3 regions of the Comamonas sp. JNW genome follow, and region 1 is predicted to be linked to each of the others. Evidence: predicted binding sites of a transcription regulator. Region 1 holds the regulator's gene; each other region holds the start of a gene.
The links. Region 1 encodes LexA, which represses DNA repair genes until DNA is damaged. Its sites were predicted from a motif close to ACTGTATNNNNATACAGT; they were not measured.

Region 1 (7,131 bases):
GCCGATGCCGCGCTGGCGCAGCCGTTGGATGGCTGCATGGAGGTGGCCGGGCCCCAGAAGATGGCGATGGCCGACTGGATGCAGCAGTACCTGCGCTTGCGCGGCGACCCGCGGGAAGTGCTGGGCGATGCCCACGCTCTGTATCGGGGGGCGTTGCTGGACGGTGACAGCTTGCTGCCCATGGGACCCGCTCGCCTGGGGCGGACCACGCTGGCGGCCTGGGTCTGCAAATGCAGTGCGGCTTGATGCCCCAGGCATTGGCTGGACACCGGGGTGTGATTATTTTCAAACGATTGGACGACTGATGACCCGTACCTTGCTCTTGAACTGTGGCCCCCATGGCCAGGCCAGCCATGGCTACCAACTGGCGGCCGATATGCTCGCCGAGTTGGGCCTGGCGCAGCAGCCGCTGCGCGAGCGCGACTTGGTGGCCACCCCGATACCGCCGATCAGCCGCGACTATGCGCTGGCGATCACCGCCAATGCGAGCGCGGATGCACCGGCGCTGGCCTGGTCCGAAACGCTGATCAAGGAGTTGGAAGACAGCGATCTGCTGATGATTCTGACCCCCATGCACAACTTTGCGGTGCCGGCCACGCTCAAGCTCTGGCTGGACCATGTGATCCGCATCCACCGCAGCTTTGCATCCACGCCTGAAGGGAAGATCGGCCTGATGAAAGACCGGCCCACCTTGGTGTTGGTGAGCTCGGGCGGCTTCCACACGGGCCCCCGGGCCCGGCAGGAAGATTTTCTGACGCCTTACTTGCGCTATGCGCTGGCCTCCATCGGCATCCGCAATGTGCATTTTGTATTGCTGCAAGGCCTGGTATTTGGCCCCGATGCCGTCGCCGCTGCGGTGGATAGCGCAAGAGATACCTTGCGGGAGCAGCTGGCGCCCTTCAAGCAGCAGGCGCTGGAGGTGGTCGCTGCTGCGCGCTGACAGCACGCGTAGCTGGTGCAAGTGGGCAGCAGGGAGCGATGGCTGACAGCGCGGGGTGCCCAGCGCATGGGCCTTGCACCACCAAGGCCTGGCTTGTGCGGCAGGGGGCTGCTGCTGGCTGGGGCCGTGCTGTACCGTCGTTGCACCTGTCTTGCATGTTGCCCAGACTATCTCAGCGTTGTTCTGGAAACCCTCCGGTAGGCTGTTGCCTGGCTGCTCACCCTTAGCCGGCCGCACCTAGCCGGCCGCACCTAGCCGGCCGCACCTAGCGGCAATCGGGTCTGCCTGCGGCAAGATGCCGCGCCGGGGACGCTGAGCCCCATGCGCAAACCTTCGGCTAGTCTGGCCCTGTTTGCGGCGTTCAACGCATGCTGGGGGCCAGACTTGATCCCCGCCCTGGGCGGCGGCTTAGACCGCGTGCAGATGTTCCAGCCGCTCCAGGCGCTCGAGCTCGGCACAGATATCGGCCATGCTGCCCGACATGGCCCAGCGCATACCTTTTTGGCGGTGCAGGCTGGCCGGTTGGGCCCAGTACATCTTGATGGGCGCATCATTGGCGGCCTGGGCGCTGCAGCGCTGCACCGACAGGAAGGGGCGGGTGTGGGACTGCGCAGCTGCTGAGAGGCGACGGCGCGCAGCGGGTTTGCGCGGCAGGCGGATGCGGTCGATGGGGCGCTGCACTGGTGCACCATCGGCAGGCGAGTCAACGCGGGGCGTGTCCATGCAGGAGGTATCCGCGCCTGACGTATCCACGCTGGACTGAGCTACCGGGCCATCGAGCAAGCTCAGCTGCTGGGCGGCGCCGCGCTGTACAGCGGCAGAGGACGCGGTGGCAAAGCAGTGCACCTGGGCGGCCAGTTGGCCGTCATTGGCGGCGCCATGGCCGGGGCGGCGGCGGTTGCTGCGCACAATGGCACGCTGGATGGACTGGAACCAGGGCAGGCCGGCGACGAGGGAAAAAGGCGCAAGCGCGCGCAATGCATCTGCTACAAGCATAGGAGACTCCTTGGTATACGGGTAACAGCAGGATTGCGCAGGGCGAGCGCATCCCCCAGGGCTGTGGGCCAAGAGCCCACAACGCCCGCTACCTGGGGTTGCGCAGAAAAGGGAGGGCCGAGGGGGCCGCTAGGCCTAGTTCAGCATCGTGTTGCGGATCAGGCCCACGGCAATGCCTTCGATCTCAAAGGGCTCGCCGGGCTGCACGATGATGGGCAGGTAATCCGGGTTTTCGGCCAGCAGTTCAATGCCGTCCTTGGTGCGCTGGAGGCGCTTGACGGTGACATCATCGCCCAGGCGCGCCACGATGATCTGGCCGTTGCGGGCCTCGCGCGTGGCTTTGACGGCCAGCAGATCGCCATCGATGATGCCGACATCGCGCATCGACATGCCGCGCACCTTGAGCAGGTAATCGGGCTGCTGCTGGAACAGGCCGCCCTCCACGGTATAGGTTTGGTCGACATGCTCTTGCGCCAGGATGGGCGAGCCGGCCGAGACGCGGCCAATCAGCGGCAGGGCCAGCTGGGCGAGCTCTTGCACCACACGGCCCAGGCCGGCCGTGGCATTGGACACGCCTGCCAGCGGCGACGAAAAGCGCGTGCCACGTGCGGCGTTGATAGAGCGCACGGTATCGCTTTGCAGGCGAATCCCCCGGGAGGTGCCGCTGACCAGCTCGATCACGCCCTTGCGGGCCAGCGCCTTGAGATGGTCTTCTGCCGAATTGGCCGATTTGAAGCCCAGTTTGCTGGCAATCTCGGCGCGCGTTGGCGGGGCGCCGGTGCGCGAAATGGCGGTCTGGATCAGGTCCAGAATTTCTTGTTGGCGCGCGGTCAGTTTGGGATGGTCTCGCATAAGATCTCCGTGTGATCTGCGGTGCCGGGCAGAAGCAAAGCCACTGTGCATCCCAACACCTGTATATCAATCCAGTACCTGTATTTTTAACCAGTTTTTTGCAGGAGGCAAGCCTTGCAGCCAAAAATTTTGATCATCGGCACCGGCGGCACCATTGCCGGCATGGCTGATGACGCCGAGAAACCCGGCCAATACCGCGCGGCCCAGCTGTCCATCGCGGCCTTGCTGGCGGGCGTGAGCGGTATTGAGACTGCGGCGGCAGGCCCGCTGGATGCGGTGCAGATAGCGCAAATTGATAGCAAGGACATGAATGACGAGGTCTGGCATGCGCTGCTCAAGCGCTGCGATGCGGCCATGCACGATGAGACCGTGCGTGCTGTTGTTATCACCCACGGAACCGATACGCTCGAAGAGACTGCCTGGTTCCTGCATTGCGTTTTAGGGCGCCTGGCCAAGCCCGTGGTGCTGACCTGTGCCATGCGCCCGGCCAATGCCTTGATGCCCGATGGCCCGCAGAACCTGAAGGACGCCGTGGCCGCCGCTGCGGCGTTGGCTGCGGATGGCCAGCCGCTGCTGCGCGAGGTCGTGGCCGTGACGGGCGGCGGCGAGCTGCACAGCGCGCGCTGGCTGCAAAAGGTGCATCCGCACCGTTTGCTGGCCTTTTCATCGGGCGAGCAGGGGCCCCTGGGCTGGGTGGATGGCGTGACCGTGCGCCTGCGCCAGGGCTATGCCTCGCCGGCACCAGGCGCAGCGGATGGCTACACCGGCAGCCAGTGGCTGGCCGCCTTGCCTGCCCCCGCCAGCCAGCCCTGGCCCTGGGTGGAGATCGTGACCAGCCATGCCGGTATGCGCCCCGGGCTGGTGGACGCCCTGCACGCCCAGGGCATCGACGGTCTGGTGGTGGCAACCACCGGCAATGGCACCGTGCATGAGCTGCTTCTGGAGGCGATAGCGCGCGCACGCCAGCAAGGTCTGCCGGTATGGCGCAGCAGCCGCTGCAGCGATGGTGTGATCAGCGATGCGGTGTTGCCTGGAGTGGCCGATTTGGAAAAGGACTTGGCGGTGGCCTTGACGCCCTACAAATGCCGGGTCAGCTTGCAACTGGCGCTGGCGCAGGTCCAAGCCAAGGCCTAAAGCAGCCGCCGCATGCCGGTCTGCTGATGGCATGAGCAGGCATTAAAAAAGCCACTGTCGCAAGACAGTGGCTGTGCGGATAAGTCTGTGCGACTTATCAGGCCTGCAGCGCGGCAATGGCGCGCTGCGTGATCTCTTCGACCGAGCCCATGCCACTGATGGCGCGGTACTTGGGGGCGGCGGCCGGGTCTTGGGCGGCCCAGCTGCTGTAGTAGTCCACCAAGGGGCGGGTCTGGTTGCTGTACACATCCAGGCGCTTCTTGACGGTTTCTTCCTTGTCGTCTTCGCGCTGCACCAGGGGCTCGCCGGTCACATCGTCCAGGCCTTCGGTCTTGGGCGGGTTGAACTTGACGTGGTAGGTACGGCCGGAAGCGGGGTGGCTGCGGCGGCCGCTCATGCGCTCGATGATGGCCTCAAACGGCACATCGATCTCCAGCACATAGTCGAGCTTGACACCGGCGGCCTTCATCGCGTCGGCCTGGGGGATGGTTCGGGGGAAGCCGTCAAACAGGAAGCCATTGGCGCAGTCGGCCTGGGCGATACGTTCCTTGACCAGATTGATGATCAGATCGTCACTGACCAGCTGGCCGGCGTCCATCACGGCCTTGGCTTGCAAGCCCAGCGGCGTGCCAGCCTTGACGGCAGCACGCAGCATGTCGCCGGTGGAAATCTGGGGAATACCGTATTTTTGGCAGATGAAGGCAGCTTGCGTACCTTTGCCGGCGCCGGGTGCTCCCAAAAGAATTAATTTCATGACGGTCCTTGGAGAATAAAAAACTTGCACGGCAAAAGCGGGCACTAAAGCCCGCTTTTACACAAAAAAACTGGGCTTGAGCATATCACGCATCAGGGGATTGTCAGCGAACTGGCACCAATACCGTGTCTCGGCTGCGCGAGACAGGCATGCTGCGCCTTTTAGCTTACGGTGCGCTTGCATCGGAGGCCGTCGCGGTGCAGGGCAGGCACGCGGGTTACATCACCGCGCCCAGCAGCTGGCGCACGCGCACCAGGTCTTCGGGCGTATCGACGCCCGAGCCAGGGATCTGCCGCGTCACATGCACGGCGATGCGGTGGCCATGCCAGATCGCGCGCAGCTGCTCGAGCATCTCGATTTGCTCGGTCGGGGCCTGGCTGAGCGTAGGGAAAGTATGCAAAAACTGGGCGCGGTAGCTGTAGATGCCCATATGGTGCAGCGGCGCAAAACCGGGCGTGCCGGTGGTGCCGGGGTTCTTCCACCAGGCCATATTCACAAAATCACGGCCCCAGGGGATGGGCGCACGGCTGAAATAGCTGGCCAGGCCCTGTGCATCGAGCACCACCTTGACGACATTGGGGCTGAGCAGCGACTCCAGATCAGCAATCGGGTGCGCGACCGTGCCCATGCTGGCCTCGGGCCGGTCGCTGAGCAGCGCCGCGACCGCATCGATCAGCGCCGGCGCGATCAAGGGCTCGTCGCCTTGCACATTGACCACGATGTCATCGCCGCCCAATTGCAGCACATTGCAGGCCTCGGCCAGGCGGTCGCTGCCACTGGGGTGCTTGGGCGAGGTCATCACCGCTTGCACACCATGCTTTTTGCAGGCGTCGATGATGCGCTCGTCATCTGCAGCCACCACCACGCGCTGGGCGGCGCTCTCCTGCGCGCGTTTGGCCACGCGCACCACCATGGGCAGGCCGGCGATATCGACCAGGGGCTTGTTGGGCAGGCGCGAGGAGGCCATGCGCGAAGGAATCAAGACAGTAAACGGCGCGGGTGCGGATGCCATGGTGCTAAAGGAGAGGAGAGTGAAGCCAACTTAAATTGTAGCGAGGAGGGTGGCCCGCGAGGTGCGGCCGGCTAGGTGCGGCCGGCCAGGCGCTGCCAGCGAGGTGTAGCCGACTAGGTGCGGCCGGCCAGGTGCGCCCAGCTAGTCGCCGCCGGCCAGGCCCGACAGCCACAAGCCACCTACCCAGGCAGTCGCCGCTGCTGCGGCGCCCGCGCTCAGGGTGCAGGCTTGACAGGCGTATTGGTCTCGTTGCTGCCAAACAGAATGGCCTCGATGGGGCGCAGTTTCTTGGCGTCGATCACCTCGCGCAGCTTGGGCAGGACGGCGACCAGGCCGTCGTAGCCCTGGGCTTTTTCCAGTTGCAGCTGCAGCCGAAAGCCTTTGAGCCCCAGGCCGCTGACCAATTGGCTGGCAGCGGCATAGGCCTTGATATAGCGCTCGCTGGGGTTGCTGATGGCAGCAGTTGCATTGCTGGCTGCGGTCTGCGCGGCAACTGGGGCGGCTGCAGCAGCGGGTGGCGGCGTGGTCGCAGGGTCGGTCAGGTTGTCAATGATGGCACTGGCGCTGGCGGGCAATTGGCCTGCGTCGCTGGGGCGCAAAAGCTCCAGCAGGCCTTGCTGCAGCAGCTGCTTGATGTCTTCGAGCACCTGCAACTGCCCGCCCGCCGAGGGCGCCAGCGCCATCACCTGTTCAATGCTTTTTTGCCCATCAAACATGATGAAGGCCGGTCGCATGCGGTGCGGCAACGAGGGATCGCGGGCGCGCAGCGCCTCCATGCCTTTGTCGGTTTTCTTGAGAATCAGGGTATGCATGGCAATGTGCTGAAAAAATGGATGCAATCCACAAGGCCTGCCCGGAGGCGCTGTGCCTAAAATTTCAGCAAATTGTGTCTTTTTTTTACAAAACCGCTATTGGGGTTTGCCTGTGCGGACGGCCATGCCGGCCCCGGTGGGGCCGCAACTTCATCAAACCTTAATCTGCCGCAGCTAAAGCGTCGATTTCTTCGTCGCTGAGCGGGCGCGCTTCGCCTTCGAGCATGATGGGCATGCCATCGCGCACCGGGTAGGCCAGGCGCGCGCTGCGCGAGACCAGTTCCTGGCGCTCGCGGTCATAGCGCAGGGGGCCTTTGGTGACGGGGCAAACCAGCAGTTCGAGCAGTTTCGGGTCCATAGCAGCAATCAGTCTTTCTTAACAGGGGGCGATGCGGGCTGGTGCTGGCGCAGCAGTGCATCGGCATGCTGGCCAAAGGCCGGGTCGATGGCGACCTCCAGCGGCACAGCCAGTGCATGGGGGGCAATGCGCCAGAGCTTGTGCGCATCCTTTTCGGTGCACAGCAGCACGGGTGCATCGGGTGCGCCTATTGTAGGTGCGCTGGTCGCGGCGATTCCGAGGCTTGCCAGCCAGGCCGGGTCGTCCAGCGGGGCATGGTCGGGCAGTGCATCG
Region 2 (7,131 bases), on a different contig from region 1:
CTCTCCACCGCCAGCTTGCCTTCAGGGGTCACGGTCAGCCAGGCCCAGCCGCTGCCAAAACGGCTCAGTGCCGCCTTGGTGAAGGCATCCTTGAAGGCGTCAAAACCACCCAGGTCGGCATCGATGGCCTGGGCCACATCGCCTTGGGGCAGGCCACCGCCGCTGGGCGACATCACTTCCCAGAACAGGCTGTGGTTGGCGTGGCCGCCGCCGTTGTTGCGCACGGGCAGGCGCAGCTTCTCGGGCAGCGATTCCACCTGGGCCACCAACGCTTCGATGGACAGGTTGGCAAACTCCGTGCCTTCAACCGCCGCATTGAGGTTGTTCACATAGGTCTGGTGGTGCTTGCTGTAATGGATCTCCATCGTCTGGGCGTCAATATTGGGCTCCAGGGCATCGTAGGCATAGGCCAGCTTGGGCAGGGTATAGGACATATCGTGTGTCAGTTGTTGAGTGGAGAACAGGGTGGTCAATGCCGGTGCGGCGGCTGTCAGTGCAGCAGCGTGCCCGGCGGCGGGTTGCCCGAAGGCATGGGAACGCTGTGGGCCTGCCGCTCCATCGCATCCTCGCGCTCGCGGGCGGCGCAGCGGTTGTGGTGCTCGGTCAAGGCGGCAAAGGTGTGGTGCAGGTGCTTGCAGGCGGCCGATCGCAGGTCGGCGCTGGCATGGTCGTCGCGCGTCAAGGCCAGCAGTTGGTGGTGGGCGCAGTTGATGCACTCGCCCGCTGATATCGGCTGGCTCAAGGTGTTGAAGCAGTCGGCCAGGTTCAGATGCGCGACCACAAAGGCGGCCAGGCGGTCATCGGCGCAGACCCCGGCCGGCGCATCGTGGAACAGCTGGTGCGCCACGCGTAGCGCATGCTCATGCCAGGCCAGCGCTTGCTCGGGGCGGTTGTCGCGGCTGGCTTCCACGCCGGTCTGGGTCAGGCGCTCCCATTCGCGCAGCAGCAGCGGGCCCGATACGGAGGACGGAAAACGCGAGCTCATGGCAGCTCCTTGGCGGGCACGCTGGCCGCCGTCATCACCCAGGCGTGCGAGGCCTTGGCGGTTTCGGTGGGGACAAAGCCCTGGGGGTCTTCCAGCAGGCAGGTGCTGCCCAGGCGCTTGCACTGGTCATGCTCGCGCCAGTAGCCGCCGTGGCTGATGCAGCCGGTCTGGCAGATCACCAGGTTGGTGGCATGCTGGCCCAGCTCTTGCAGATAGGCATCGGGTGGTGGCGGGGGCACGGCGGCCACTTCCATCGTCGCGGCCGGGTCCACACAGCGGCGCACGGCCGTGACGGCCGCCCGGTTGGCGATGGCCGACAGGTGCACCAGGCGGTCTTCGCGCTCCCAGATGAGGGCGCTGTCGCGCATGATGACCTGAGCCCGCAGCTGGGTGACCTGGGCGCGCAGCGCCTCGACTTCCGCGCGCAGTGCATCGACCTGGGCCGTGCAGCGCGCTTGCAGTGCAGCATAGTGGCGCAGCATCACACCGTGCTCCTGCACCAACGGATGGATGTCACTGTCTGGGTTTGGCACGGTTGGCTCGCCTCCACGGGATAAACGGAAAACACTTTGCTCGGCATCAAGGCAGCGTCAAATAAAAACATAATAAATGAGAATCGTTTCTATTCGCAAACTCATTTGTATATGGCCTGCCTGCAAGCAGTGGAATAGTGCAATCGGCTGCGCGAGCCTGACGGCCAGAAGGGGACATGGCGGCAAAGTTAAAATAGCTGTATAAAAATACAGATCGGCTATCACTCACCCACACCGCATCCGACCCCCATGCTGGCCCCCCACCGCTACTACTACCTGCACAACTTCGAGCGCGCGCTGCAGTGGCTGGGGCAGCGCTATGGCGATGTGCTGGACGCGCAGGAGCAGCAGTTTCTGGCGGACTTTGCCCAGGCCCCCATGCCGTCGCAGGCGCTGATGGTGCGCATGCTGATGCGGCGCGGGCCCTGGTTCCGCGCGGACAAGCTGGTCTACGACGAGATTCCCGATGTACATGCCGCCGCGCAGCCCTTGCTGGCACTGGGCTGGATCGATGCCGATGCCGATATGGCGTTGGCCGAGCTGTTTGCGCTGCACACCAAGCCCGAGCTGCTGCAGATCTTTGCCAATGCCGGCTTGGCGCGCTCGCTGCGCAAGGCGGACATGCTGGCCCAACTTGCGCAATGGGCTCAGCAGTCTGATCCAGGTACCGAGCAAGAAGCCCAAGAGCAGCTGCAGCCCTACCACCGCTGGCATCCGCAGGCCGAACATGCCGCCTGGCGCGTCACCGTCGGCGAGCTGGCCGAGGGCCTGCGCCTGATGTTCTTTGGCAATCTGCACCAGGACTGGTCAGAGTTTGTGCTGGCCGACCTGGGCATCTTCAAATACGAGACGGTGGCCTTTGATGCGCAGTCGCGCGCCTTCCAGACCCGCGCCGATGTGCAGGGCTACCGCCAGCTGCAGCAGTGGCGCCAGGCGGTGGATGAGGACGAAGACCGCCAGGCGCTGATGGACGCGTTGACCACCTGGCGCAGTGCTAACCCCTGGCTGCAGCAGCGCCATGCCAAGGTGCTGCTGCGCCTGGGCCAGGCCTGTGAGCGCAGCCAAAGCTGGGCGCTGGCCGAGCAGGCCTATGCTGCCAGCCCCTACCCGGGCGCACGCCACCGCCGCATGCGCGTGCTCGAACGCATGGAGCGCTTTGACGAGGCCCTGGCCTTGGCCAGCGCCGCTGCGCAGCAGCCCGAGAGCGATGAGGAAAGCCAGCGCCTGGCCCGCATGCTGCCGCGCCTGCGCCGCCACCTGGGCCAGCGCAGCGCCAGCCGCCGCGCGCTCAAACCCGAGGTGGCGCAGCTGCGTGAGGATGTGGCGCTGGACCGGGTGCTGCGCATGCCACGCATGCAACACGATCTGGCGGCGATGGATGCGCTGAGCGATGCCGCAGCGTTGGAGGCCGCCTTGCGCGCTGGCGAGGCCATGAACACCGCCGAGGTCACCGAAGGCCTGCGCCTGATGCCTGTGGAATACGCCTTGCGCGACCACTGGCACCGCGACGATGCGCCGGTGTTTTATGTCGAGAACGCGCTGGTCAACTCGCTGTTTGGCCTGCTGTGCTGGCCGGCGATTTTTGCGCCTTTGCCAGGGGCGTTTTTTCATCCGTTCCAGGCGGGGCCGGCCGATGTCTATGCGCCCGATTTTGTTGCGCGGCGTGCGGCGCTGTTTGAGGCTTGTCTGGCGACCTTGGACGACGGCAGCTATGCCGAGGTAATCCGCCAGCGCTTTGCCGACAAGGCTGGCCTGCAATCGCCCTTTGTGTATTGGGGCACGTTGACGCAGGCGCTGCTGGACCATGCACTGGCCTGCATACCGGCGGCCCACCTCCAACTTCTGTTCCAGCGCCTGCTCGGCAATCTGCAGGCCAACCGCACGGGCTTTCCGGACCTGGTGCGCTTTTGGCCGCAAGAGCGGCGCTACCAGCTGGTGGAGGTCAAAGGCCCGGGCGACAAGCTGCAGGACAACCAGATCCGCTGGCTGGAGTACTGCGCCGCCCATGGCATACCCGTGGGCGTCTGCCATGTGCAGTGGCGCGAGGCGGGCGCATGAGCTACACCGTGGCGGTGCGCGCCTTGTGCGAGTTCACCGCCCGCGCGGGCGACCTGGATTTGCGCTTTACGCCTGCGCCATCGGCGCTTGAAGGCATCGAAGGCCATGGCCTGGTGCGTGCCCGCCGGGGCGCCGGCTATGAGGCAGAACTGCGCCTGGCAGGCAGCTTTGAAGACCTGCAGGTACGCGGCCGCGCCGATGGCTTTGACCCGGCTCTGGGTCAGCTCGAGGAAATCAAGACCTACCGGGGCCAGATCGACAGCGTGCGCGACAACCACCGCGCCTTGCACTGGGCGCAGGCCAAGGTCTACGGCCATCTGCTGTGCCTGGAGCGGGGCCTGCCCCGCTTGAAGGTAGCGCTGGTCTACTTCAACGTCGGCACGCAGCAGGAGACGGTGCTGGCCGAGCCGTACAGCGCCGCCGAGCTGCAGGCATTTTTTGAGCAGCAGTGCCGCTTGTTTTTGGACTGGGCGCGCAGCGAGGCCGCGCACCGCAGCGCGCGGGATGCGGCGCTGGCGGCGCTGCGCTTTCCGTTTGCGCAGTTCCGCACCGGGCAGCGGGCGCTGTCGGTGGCGGTGTACCGCACGGCCCAGGCGGGCTTGCAGGCGGGCGGCGGCAGCTGTTTGATGGCGCAGGCGCCCACCGGCATTGGCAAGACCGTGGCCACCATCTTCCCCATGCTCAAGGCCAGTGCGCAAGAGGGGTTGGACAAGCTGTTTTTTCTGACCGCCAAGACCACAGGCCACCGGCTGGCCTTGCATGCGCTGGGCCTGTTGCAGACGGCGCTGCAGGGCCAGACGGGCGCGGTGCCGCTGCGCGTGGTCGACCTGCAGGCGCGCGACAAAAGCTGCGAGCACCCGGACAAGGCCTGCCATGGCGAATCCTGCCCGCTGGCCCAGGGCTTTTACGACCGCCTGCCCGCCGCCCGCGCCCAGGCCCTGGCGCAAGAGCCGATGCTGACGCCCGACAAGGTACGTACGCTGGCGCTGCAGCACCAGGTCTGCCCCTATTACCTGACCCAGGAGCTGGCGCGCTGGAGCGATGTGGTTGTGGGCGACTACCACTACTTTTACGACAGCGCCGCGATGCTGTATGCGCTGACCCAGGCCCACCAGTGGAAGGTGGGCGTGCTGGTGGACGAGGCCCACAACCTGCTCGAACGCGCGCGCCGCATGTACACGGCCGAGCTGCCGCAGCACACCTTGGCGGCGGCGCGCAAGGCGGCGGCCGGCCCGGTCAAGAAATCGCTGGATGCCTTGAACCGGCAATGGAACGCGCTGAACAAGGCCCAGCACGAGGGCGGGCAGGACTACCAGGTCTACGCCGAGCTGCCGCCCGGCCTGCTGGGTGCCGTGCAGCGCGCCGTGGCGGCCATTGCCCAGGCCCAAGGCGACAGCCCCATGCTGCCGGGCGACGCGGTGCTGGGCTTTTACCTGGAGGCGCTGTCCTGGCTGAACCTGGCCGAGCAGCTGGGGCCGCATGCGCTGTTTGATATCAGCCTATGGGGCAGTGCATCTGCCGGCCGGCGGGGGCCGATGTCCACGCTCTGCATCCGCAATGTCGTGCCCGCGCCGCACCTGGCCGCGCGCCATAGCGCCGCCTGCGCCACGGTGCTGTTCTCCGGCACCCTGGGGCCGCAGGCCTTCTACCAGGATCTTCTGGGCCTGCCACCTGCCACGCAGTGGGTCGATGTGCCCTCGCCCTTCCTGGCCGCACAGTTGCAGGTGCAGATTGCGGGCCATATCTCCACCCGCTACCAGGACCGGGCGCAGTCGCTCGTGCCGATTGCCGAAGTGGTGGCGGCGCAGTTTGCCCGCCAGCCGGGCAACTACCTGTGCTTTTTCAGCAGCTTTGATTATTTGCAGCGCGCGGCCGACTGCATGCAGCGCCTGCACCCGCAGCTGCCGCTGTTCTGCCAGACCTCGGCCATGGACGATGCCGGGCGCGCCGCCTTTTTGGCACGTTTTGACGAGGCCGGGCAGGGCATTGGCCTGGCCGTGCTGGGCGGCGCGTTTTCGGAAGGGGTGGACCTGCCGGGCAACCGGCTGATTGGCGCCTTTATTGCCACCCTGGGCCTGCCCCAGGTCAACCCCGTCAACACGCATATGCAGCAGGCCATGGCCCAGCGATTTGGCGCCACCAAGGCCTATGACTACACCTACCTCTACCCGGGGCTGCGCAAGGTGGTGCAGGCGGCCGGGCGGGTGATTCGCAGTGAGGACGACCGGGGCGTGGTGGTGCTGATCGATGACCGCTTTCACCGCGCCCAGGTGCGCGCGCTGCTGCCCAGCTGGTGGCAGCCGCAGCGGTGGTAGATTGGGGTTTCTCAGAGGAGAGCAGGGGTTTATGTACCAAATTTCCCATAGCTTGAGACGCTGTAAGAAAATAGCGGCCTCTATGCCGATCCAAGCCTTTTCTCTCTCGCCCCTGCGCCCTGTGGCCGGGGCCGCTGCGCTGCTGTGCGCCCTGTCCGCCGCTGCGCAGACCGCACCAGCAACACCTTCCACCGCTGAAACCCCCGCTGCCGAAGCCACCTTGCCGACCGTGTCGGTGCGCTCGGCGGTCGGCACCGCCGATCTGCTGCAACTGCCGGCATCGGCCAATGTGGTGGAAGGCCGCGAGCTGCAGGATCGGCAGATGCAGGTCAACCTGTCCGAAGCGCTGGGCAGCGTGCCGGGCCTGACCCTGAACAACCGCAACAACTACGCCCAGGACTTGCAGCTGAGCGTGCGCGGTTATGGCGCGCGCTCCACCTTTGGCGTGCGCGGCGTGCGCCTGTATGTCGACGGCATCCCCGCGACCATGCCTGATGGCCAGGGCCAGACCTCGAATGTCGATATCTCCAGCCTGGAGCGGGTGGAGGTGCTGCGCGGCCCGTATTCGGCGCTGTACGGCAATGCCTCGGGGGGCGTGCTGAGCTTTTACACCGAAGACCCGCAAGGCCCGCTGAAGCTGGAGACCGGCGTGAGCGTGGGCAGCGATGGCCAGCAGCGCTACAGCCTGAAGGCCAGCGGCCAGACGGAAGGCGGCATGGGCTATGTGCTGAGCACCAGCCGCTTCATGACCGATGGCTACCGCGAGCACAGCGCGGCCGACCGCAACCTGCTCAATGCCAAGCTGGTGATTCCGCTGGCGCATGACGACAAGCTGACCCTGGTGGCCAACCACACCCGGGGCGATGCGCAGGACCCGCAGGGCCTGACCATGGCGCAGTGGCAGGCCAATCCGCGCCAAGCCAGCAGCGTGGCCGAGCAGTACAACACGCGCAAATCGCTGCAGCAGCAGCAGCTGGGCGCCACCTATGACCTGCGCATCAACGCCCGCCAAAGCCTGAGCCTGTCGGCCTACTACGGCCACCGTAGCATGCTGCAGTACCAGTCCATCCCCAAGGCGCCGCAGCTGGCGCCGGGCCACGCCGGCGGCGTGATCGACATGGCGCGCGACTATGCGGGCGCCCGCCTGGTCTGGGTGGGCGAGTTCGACACCATCGTGCCGCTGCAGCTGAGCGCGGGGCTGGATCTGCAGCAGATGACCGAAAACCGCCAGGGCTACGAG
Region 3 (7,131 bases), on a different contig from region 1:
ACGCCCCGGCGCGTGAGCGCCCGCACACGGGCTTCGAGCTCGGACAGCGCAAAGGGTTTGGCCATGTAGTCATCGGCGCCCAGGTCAAGGCCTTGGACCCGGTCGTCCACGCTCTCGGCGGCGGTGAGAATCAGCACCGGAATGGCCGAGCCCCGGGCGCGCAGCTTTTTGAGCACTTCGAGCCCATGCATGCGCGGCAGGCCCAGGTCCAGAATCAGCAGATCAAAAGCATTGTTGGCCATCAGGGCGGCATCAGCCTCGGTGCCATTGGAGACATGGTCGACCACGGCGCCGGAGTTGCGGAGACTGCGCAGCAGGCCATCGGCCAGCACCTGGTCGTCTTCGGCAATCAGTATTCGCATGCAGTCTCCTATCGGTGTTGTCGTCGTGATGTGGATGGTGCCAATGATTCTAGGCGAGTCCATGGCCTGGCTGGCTACCTAAGCATAGATCAAAGCGGGTGAGCCGCGAGGCCGTGGTGCGCCGCGCTGGCCTCCTGCTTTTTTTGTTGCAAAGACGTAAATCCGGCCGGGCCGTCATCAAACCGGGGCAGGCCTCACGTAGGATAGCGCCTCGTCTTGACCAGAACACGCGGGCACCCGGCCTGTGGCTGGTGGGGGGAGATTGCAGCAGGTGGTGATGAAACCAGGGTCCAAGGTACAGGTCAGATGGCAGGCGTCGCAGCGGCAGCGCCGCTTGGTCGCGGTGACGGCCCTGCTGGTGCTGACCGCCCTGTACCTGCAGTGGCACCACGTCATTGCCATGCCGGGGCAGACCGATGCGCTGCAGTCTGCACCGCGCTCGGCACCGCCTGCCAACCTGCCGCACTACCGGGCCAGCATCGATGCCAAGGTGGTCAGCGGCATTGCCGACAACCTCTCAGGCCTGGCCTTCAACCCCGAGACCCAGACCTTGTTTGCGGTGACCAACCGCCCGCCCCAGATTGCCGAGCTGAGCACCGATGGCCGCTTGCTGCGGCTGGCGCCGCTGCTTGGCGCCCGCGACACCGAAGGCATCGCCCATATCCAGGGCGACTGGTTTGCGATTGCCGACGAGCGCAGCAACCGCATCTACTGGGTGCAGTTTGGCAAGGGGGTGACCGAGGTATCGCTCGACCACAGTCCCTATGTGCAGCTCAATGACATCGCCATCAAGAATTTTGCGCTTGAAGGCCTGGGCTGGGATGCCAAGCGCCAGCAGCTGCTGGCCGTGACCGAGAAATGGCCGATGCAGGTGCTGGTGATGGATGCGCCGCTGTCCAAGCTCAAGCCGGGCCTGGTCGATATGAAAGTCTCGACCTGGGAGGTGCCGGCGGTGGACGACATGCCCAGCACCGATCTGGCCGCCATCGAGGTCGATCCGCGCAGCGGCAACCTGCTGCTGCTGGGGGAGGAGTCGTCGGTGCTGTACGAATACAGCCGAGCCGGTGACCTGCTCAGCGTGATGCCGCTGTGGGCCGATATGGCGGGGCTGGCCAACCGGGTGCCGCAGCCCGAAGGCCTGGCGATGGACCACAGCGGCAACATCTACATCGTCTCCGAGCCCAACCTGTTCTACAAATTCGAGCGCAAGCGCCGCTGAACGCAGCAAAGCGCAACCGCTCAGCTGTCGGCCCCATAGACCTCCAGCCCCAGCTGCACCACGGTGGCGACCTGCTCGCCGACCTCGGCGCGGAACTCCGCCTCGGCCTGGGTGACGGCCCGCTCAAACGCCTGCAGCCACAGCAGGCCGGTCTCGGTAAAACGCACGATGCGGGCGCGGGCATCGCGCGGGTCGCGCTCGCGGGTCACCAGGTTCCAGGCTTCGCACTGGTCCACCAGCTGGGCCATGGCCTGCTTGCTCATGCCCGCGCGCGCCGCCAGGTCCACCAGGCGGTCGCCGGCCAGCGACAGGTGGCGGGTGATGTGGACATGGGCGGCGCTCACCTGGTCGCGCTCGGCCAGGTGCGACAGCGCCAGCGGCACGGCCTCGTCCTGGGCCATCAGCTGCAGCACACGGGTATCAAAACGGCGCATCGCGTGGCCCAGCAGGCGGCCCATATGGGTCAGGCGCCAGCTGTCATCGGGCAAATGGGGCAGAAGAATGGGCATGGCGAGCAGTCTAAAAAGCTGAAAAAGGGCGAAGTCGCTATTGTGCATATAGTCAACTAAACTGACTAAAAAAATGCTTCTATAAAATATACCCATCCCATAAACTACTGTTCAAGCATCCAGGCTGTATATGCAAACAGCTGGATCCCCAGATCGACGACATGACCATCAAACGCAAGGAGAAATCCATGAACGCACCCGCCACCAAACCCGAAGCCAACAGCGAAAAAGCCAAGGCCCTGGCCGCCGCCCTGGCCCAGATCGAAAAGCAGTTCGGCAAGGGCACCATCATGAAGCTGGGCGAAGGCGAAGCGGTGTCGGACATCCAGGTGGTGTCGACCGGCTCGCTGGGTCTGGACATTGCGCTGGGCGTTGGCGGCCTGCCACGCGGCCGGGTCATCGAGATCTACGGCCCTGAATCCTCGGGCAAGACCACCTTGACCCTGCAGGTGATTGCCGAGATGCAAAAGCTGGGCGGCACCTGCGCCTTCATCGATGCCGAGCATGCGCTGGACACCAGCTATGCCCAAAAGCTGGGCGTGAACCTGGGCGATATCCTGATCAGCCAGCCCGACACCGGTGAGCAGGCGCTGGAGATTGTGGACAGCCTGGTGCGCTCCGGCGCGGTGGACCTGATCGTTGTCGACTCGGTCGCGGCCCTGACCCCCAAGGCGGAAATCGAAGGCGAAATGGGTGACCAGCTGCCCGGTCTGCAGGCCCGCCTGATGAGCCAGGCACTGCGCAAGCTCACCGCCACGATCAAGAAGACCAACTGCATGGTCATCTTCATCAACCAGATCCGCATGAAGATCGGCGTGATGTTCGGCAGCCCCGAGACCACCACCGGCGGTAATGCGCTGAAGTTCTACGCCTCGGTGCGCCTCGATATCCGCCGCACCGGCACCATCAAGCGTGGTGACGAGGCCATCGGCAACGAAACCAAGGTCAAGGTGGTCAAGAACAAGGTATCGCCTCCGTTCAAGACGGCCGAGTTCGACATTCTGTTTGGCGAAGGCATCTCGCGCGAAGGCGAAATTCTGGACATGGGCGTCAATGCCCGCATCATCGAGAAAAGCGGTGCCTGGTACGCCTACAACGGCGAGAAGATCGGCCAGGGCCGTGACAACTCGCGCGAGTTCTTGCGTGAGAACTCCGACCTCGCCATCGAGATCGAGAACAAGGTGCGCGAGAGCCTGAACATCAGCCTGCGCCCCGCCGAAGACGGCGTGGTGGACGGCCCGGTAGCGACCGGCACCGAAGGCTGATAGCCGCCTAGCCACAGCGCTGAGAATAGCTGCTTGTGCACAGAACCTGTGCGCAAGCAGCTATTTGTTTTATAGCAATTTGAACCGATGTCTTTCAGCAAACTCTCCCTCAAGGGCCGGGCGCTGCGCTATCTGGCGCAGCGCGAGCATTCGCGTGCCGAGCTGCTGGCCAAGCTCGGCCCCCATGTGCAAGAGGGCGAGGACCTGGCAGCCATCCTCGACGAGCTCGAAGCCAAGGGCTTCATCAGCGCCCAGCGCGTGGTCGACAGCGTGATCCACACCAAGGCCGCCCGCTATGGCGCCAGCCGCGTGCTGCAGGAGCTGCGCCACAAAGGCGTGGATGCCCTGCTGATCGCCGATGCCCGCGAGCGCCTGCGCAGCACCGAGCTGCAGCGCGCCCGCGAGGTCTGGCAACGCCGTTTTGGCGCGCCGCCCGAGAGCCCGCAGGAGCGGGCCAAGCAGATGCGCTTTCTGGCCAGCCGGGGGTTTGGTGGGGATGTGGTGCGCCAGGTGCTGCGCGGCGGAGATGGCGATTAGCCGCTGAAGAGTGCCCCGCCGGGCTGCGCAGATGTGCGGCCCGCAAAGCCCCAGCCACGCGGCCCGTGCCCCGGCTGGGCGACAATGGCGGCCATGAGCACCGCCGAACAGCCCAACAACCCCCTCCATGGCCTGACCCTGGAGCACATCCTGAACGAGCTGGTCGCGTACTTTGGCTGGGAAGAGCTGGGTGAGCGCATCCCAGTGCGTTGTTTTTGCCTGGACCCGAGCATCAACTCCAGCCTGCGCTTTTTGCGCAAGACGCCCTGGGCGCGCGAGAAAGTCGAGGGTCTGTACCTGTTCATGCTGCGCGAGAAAAGGCGCAGCGGCGCCTGAGGCCTTGTCGCCCGCAGTGCGGCGGCGTCCTTGCTGTGCAGCGCTGTCCTACTTGCAGGCGGGCTGCGAGCCGCTAGGCTAGTCGTCTGTGCAAACAGGAGACCGACGATGACCGCAAAAAATACCGTATGCCTCTGGTACCAGGGGGATGCGCTCGATGCCGCGCAGTTCTATGCCCGGACTTTTCCGGACAGCTCTGTGGGCGCCGTGCACCGCGCGCCGGGGGACTACCCCGATGGCCGGCAGGGCGATGTACTGGTGGTGGAGTTCAACGTGGCGGGCATTGCCTGCATTGGGCTCAACGGCGGGCCGCATTTTCAGCACAATGAGTCCTTTTCCTTCCAGATCGCCACGGACGACCAGGCCGAGACCGACCGCCTGTGGAACGCCATCGTTGGCCATGGCGGGCAGGAAAGTGCCTGTGGCTGGTGCAAGGACCACTGGGGCATCTCCTGGCAAATCACGCCCCGCATGCTGACTGCGGCCATGTCCGACCCCGACCGCGCTGCGGCCAAGCGCGTGTTCGAGGCGATGATGGGCATGACCAAGATTGACATTGCCGCGCTGGAAGCGGCGCGCAAGGGCTGAGCAGTCAGCCCTGTGCTGCTTATGTGCTGCGGGTACACCACCAGCAGATCAGCGAGCCGGCGGTCACCAGCATTACCCCCTGCCAAAAGCTCCACGACGGCTGCACCTGCAGCCAGACGGTGCCTACCAGCGCCGACAGCACGGGCGTGAAGTACGAGCCCACGGCCATCACCGTGAGGTTGCCCGCGCGCAGGCCATGGTCCCAGCAGCTGTAGCCCAGCGCGGTGAGGCCGCTGAGCATGCACAGCTGCACGATGGCCGGCAGCGACAGGTGCAGCGCCGGCTCATCGCTGAGCGCGTACTTGACCCAGAGCACCGCGCCCACGGCCCAGAGAAAGGCGGGCAGCGCATTGGCGCCATGCGCATAGCGCTTGGCGATGACCGAGTAGCAGGGCCATAGCCAGGCGGCCGAGAACGCCAGGCCATAGGCGAGCGGGTTGCTTTGCACATTGGCCCAGAGGCTGGCGATGGACAGCGCGCTGTCGCCCTTGAGCACCAGCACGATGCCGGCCATGGCCAGCAAGACCCCGGGCACCAGGCCCGCACGAAAGCGCTGCAGCCCAAAAACGGTGGCCAGCACAATGGTCAGGCTCGGCCACAGGTAGTTGATCATGCCCAGCTCCAGCGTCTGGCCCCGGTTGCTGGCAAAGCCCAGCGACAGCGACAGCGCGATCTCGTAGAGCACAAACAGCAGGCCGCAGCCCCAGAGGTAGACCGGGTGCATGGCGCGCAGCTGCGCCAGGCGCGGGCGGCCAAAACGCAGCGTGACCAGCAGGGCGCCCAAGGTAAACACCGCTGCCGCCCCGCCAATGGGCCCCAGGTGCTCGGCCACGCTGCGAAACAGGCCCACCGACGTGGACCAGCACAGCACGGCCGACAGGCCAATCAAGGTGGCGCGTTGCGAAGCGGCCTGGGAAGAGGGCGTCGGGGAGGAAGACATGGGAGCGCGGCTGGATGCAGGGACAGCTGTGAAAAGCAGCCTTGCATCCTAGCCGGAAAAGCACAGCCCTGCAGGCCTGGTAGCCAGCATCGAGCTGCTACCTAGCTGCCATTCAGTGGCGCCCGGCAGGTTGGCGCAGTGTGGCTTGGGGCGATTAGCGCTTAGGCGATATGGCTGCCAAAGACCAGTGCGGCAGCTATGGTGGCCACCACGGTGAGCACGGCAAATGCGATCAGGCCACGCAGCTCCAGGCGCTTGTCGGCATCTTGCTCGGCGGCAGTGGGGATATGGTTGGGGCGGGAGTAGTCCATGGGCAGCTCGGAAAAAACGCGGTCAACCCGCCCACTATAGTGCGCCGAGCGCGTTTGGCCAGCGGGCGACGACTAGGTGTTTGTATGTGTATACCAAACCGGCATGCATGCGGCAGCCACCCCTTTATCCGGCCAGCTTTTTTCCATCGGCCAAGGTGGGGCTGCGGGTGTACCACCAGCAGACCAACGATCCCAGCGTCACCAGCAGCACCCCTTGCCAAAAGCTCCAGGACGGCTGCACCTGCAGCCAGACGGTACCGACCAGGGCCGACAGCACGGGGGTGAAGTAAGAGCCCACGGCCATCACCGTGAGGTTGCCCGCGCGCAGGCCATGGTCCCAGCAGCTGTAGCCCAGGGCGGTCAAGCCGCTGAGCAGGCCCAGCTGCAGCAGCGCGGGCAGGGTAAAGCGCAGCGGTGGTTCGGGGCTGAGTGCGTACTTGATCCACAGCACGGCGGCCACGGCCCAGAGAAAGGCCGGCAGCGCATTGGCGCCCTGGGTGTAGCGCTTGGACACCACCGAATAGCAGGGCCAGAGGCAGGCCGCGCACAGCGCTAATGCATAGGCCAGCGGGTTGCTTTGCACATTGGCCCAGAGGCTGGCCAGCGACAGCGCGTTGTCGCCCTTGACCACCAGCACAATGCCGGCCATCGACAGCAGCACCCCCGGCACCAGGCCGGCGCGAAAGCGCTGCAGCCCCAGCACCGTGGCCATCACCAAGGTCAGGCTGGGCCAGAGGTAGTTGATCATGCCCAGCTCCAGCGTCTGGCCCCGGTGGCTGGCCCAGCCCAGGGACAGCGAGAAGGCAATTTCATTGAGCACAAACAGCAGGCCGCAGCCCAGCACATAGGCCGGGTGCATGGCCTTGAGCTGCGCGGCGCGCGGCAGGCCAAAGCGCCAGGTCACCAAGAAGGCGCTGAGCGAGAACACGCAGGCGGCCCCGCCTATCGCCCCCAGGTGTTCGGCAACGCTGCGGAACAGGCTCACCAGTGCAGACCAGCAGAGCACGGCAGAAAGCCCAATCAGCGTCGCGCACTGGCTGGGCACAGGGGAAGGGGTGGACATG

Region 2: the regulator LexA is predicted to act here: its motif matches at 1,715-1,732, upstream of DCO45_RS03180 (VRR-NUC domain-containing protein).
Region 3: the regulator LexA is predicted to act here: its motif matches at 2,214-2,231, upstream of recA (recombinase RecA).

Annotation. Positions count from the first base shown of each region.
Region 1 is NZ_QETI01000012.1:9,282-16,412, reverse strand. It holds gene DCO45_RS16700 (SDR family oxidoreductase) at 1-246, shown strand, start outside; gene DCO45_RS16695 (NAD(P)H-dependent oxidoreductase) at 305-940, shown strand; gene DCO45_RS16690 (hypothetical protein) at 1,349-1,936, opposite strand; gene lexA (transcriptional repressor LexA) at 2,072-2,788, opposite strand; gene DCO45_RS16680 (asparaginase) at 2,903-3,922, shown strand; gene adk (adenylate kinase) at 4,020-4,676, opposite strand; gene kdsB (3-deoxy-manno-octulosonate cytidylyltransferase) at 4,894-5,688, opposite strand; gene DCO45_RS16665 (hypothetical protein) at 5,904-6,500, opposite strand; gene DCO45_RS16660 (Trm112 family protein) at 6,661-6,858, opposite strand; gene lpxK (tetraacyldisaccharide 4'-kinase) at 6,867-7,131, opposite strand, start outside.
Region 2 is NZ_QETI01000002.1:1,396-8,526, forward strand. It holds gene DCO45_RS03165 (superoxide dismutase) at 1-434, opposite strand, end outside; gene DCO45_RS03170 (hypothetical protein) at 491-985, opposite strand; gene DCO45_RS03175 (hypothetical protein) at 982-1,518, opposite strand; gene DCO45_RS03180 (VRR-NUC domain-containing protein) at 1,768-3,576, shown strand; gene DCO45_RS03185 (ATP-dependent DNA helicase) at 3,573-5,891, shown strand; gene DCO45_RS03190 (TonB-dependent receptor) at 5,974-7,131, shown strand, end outside.
Region 3 is NZ_QETI01000007.1:35,772-42,902, forward strand. It holds gene DCO45_RS11845 (response regulator transcription factor) at 1-362, opposite strand, end outside; gene DCO45_RS11850 (SdiA-regulated domain-containing protein) at 640-1,581, shown strand; gene DCO45_RS11855 (helix-turn-helix domain-containing protein) at 1,602-2,090, opposite strand; gene recA (recombinase RecA) at 2,279-3,355, shown strand; gene recX (recombination regulator RecX) at 3,443-3,892, shown strand; gene DCO45_RS11870 (VF530 family protein) at 3,977-4,228, shown strand; gene DCO45_RS11875 (VOC family protein) at 4,337-4,816, shown strand; gene yddG (aromatic amino acid DMT transporter YddG) at 4,836-5,756, opposite strand; gene DCO45_RS22950 (hypothetical protein) at 5,918-6,067, opposite strand; gene yddG (aromatic amino acid DMT transporter YddG) at 6,192-7,130, opposite strand.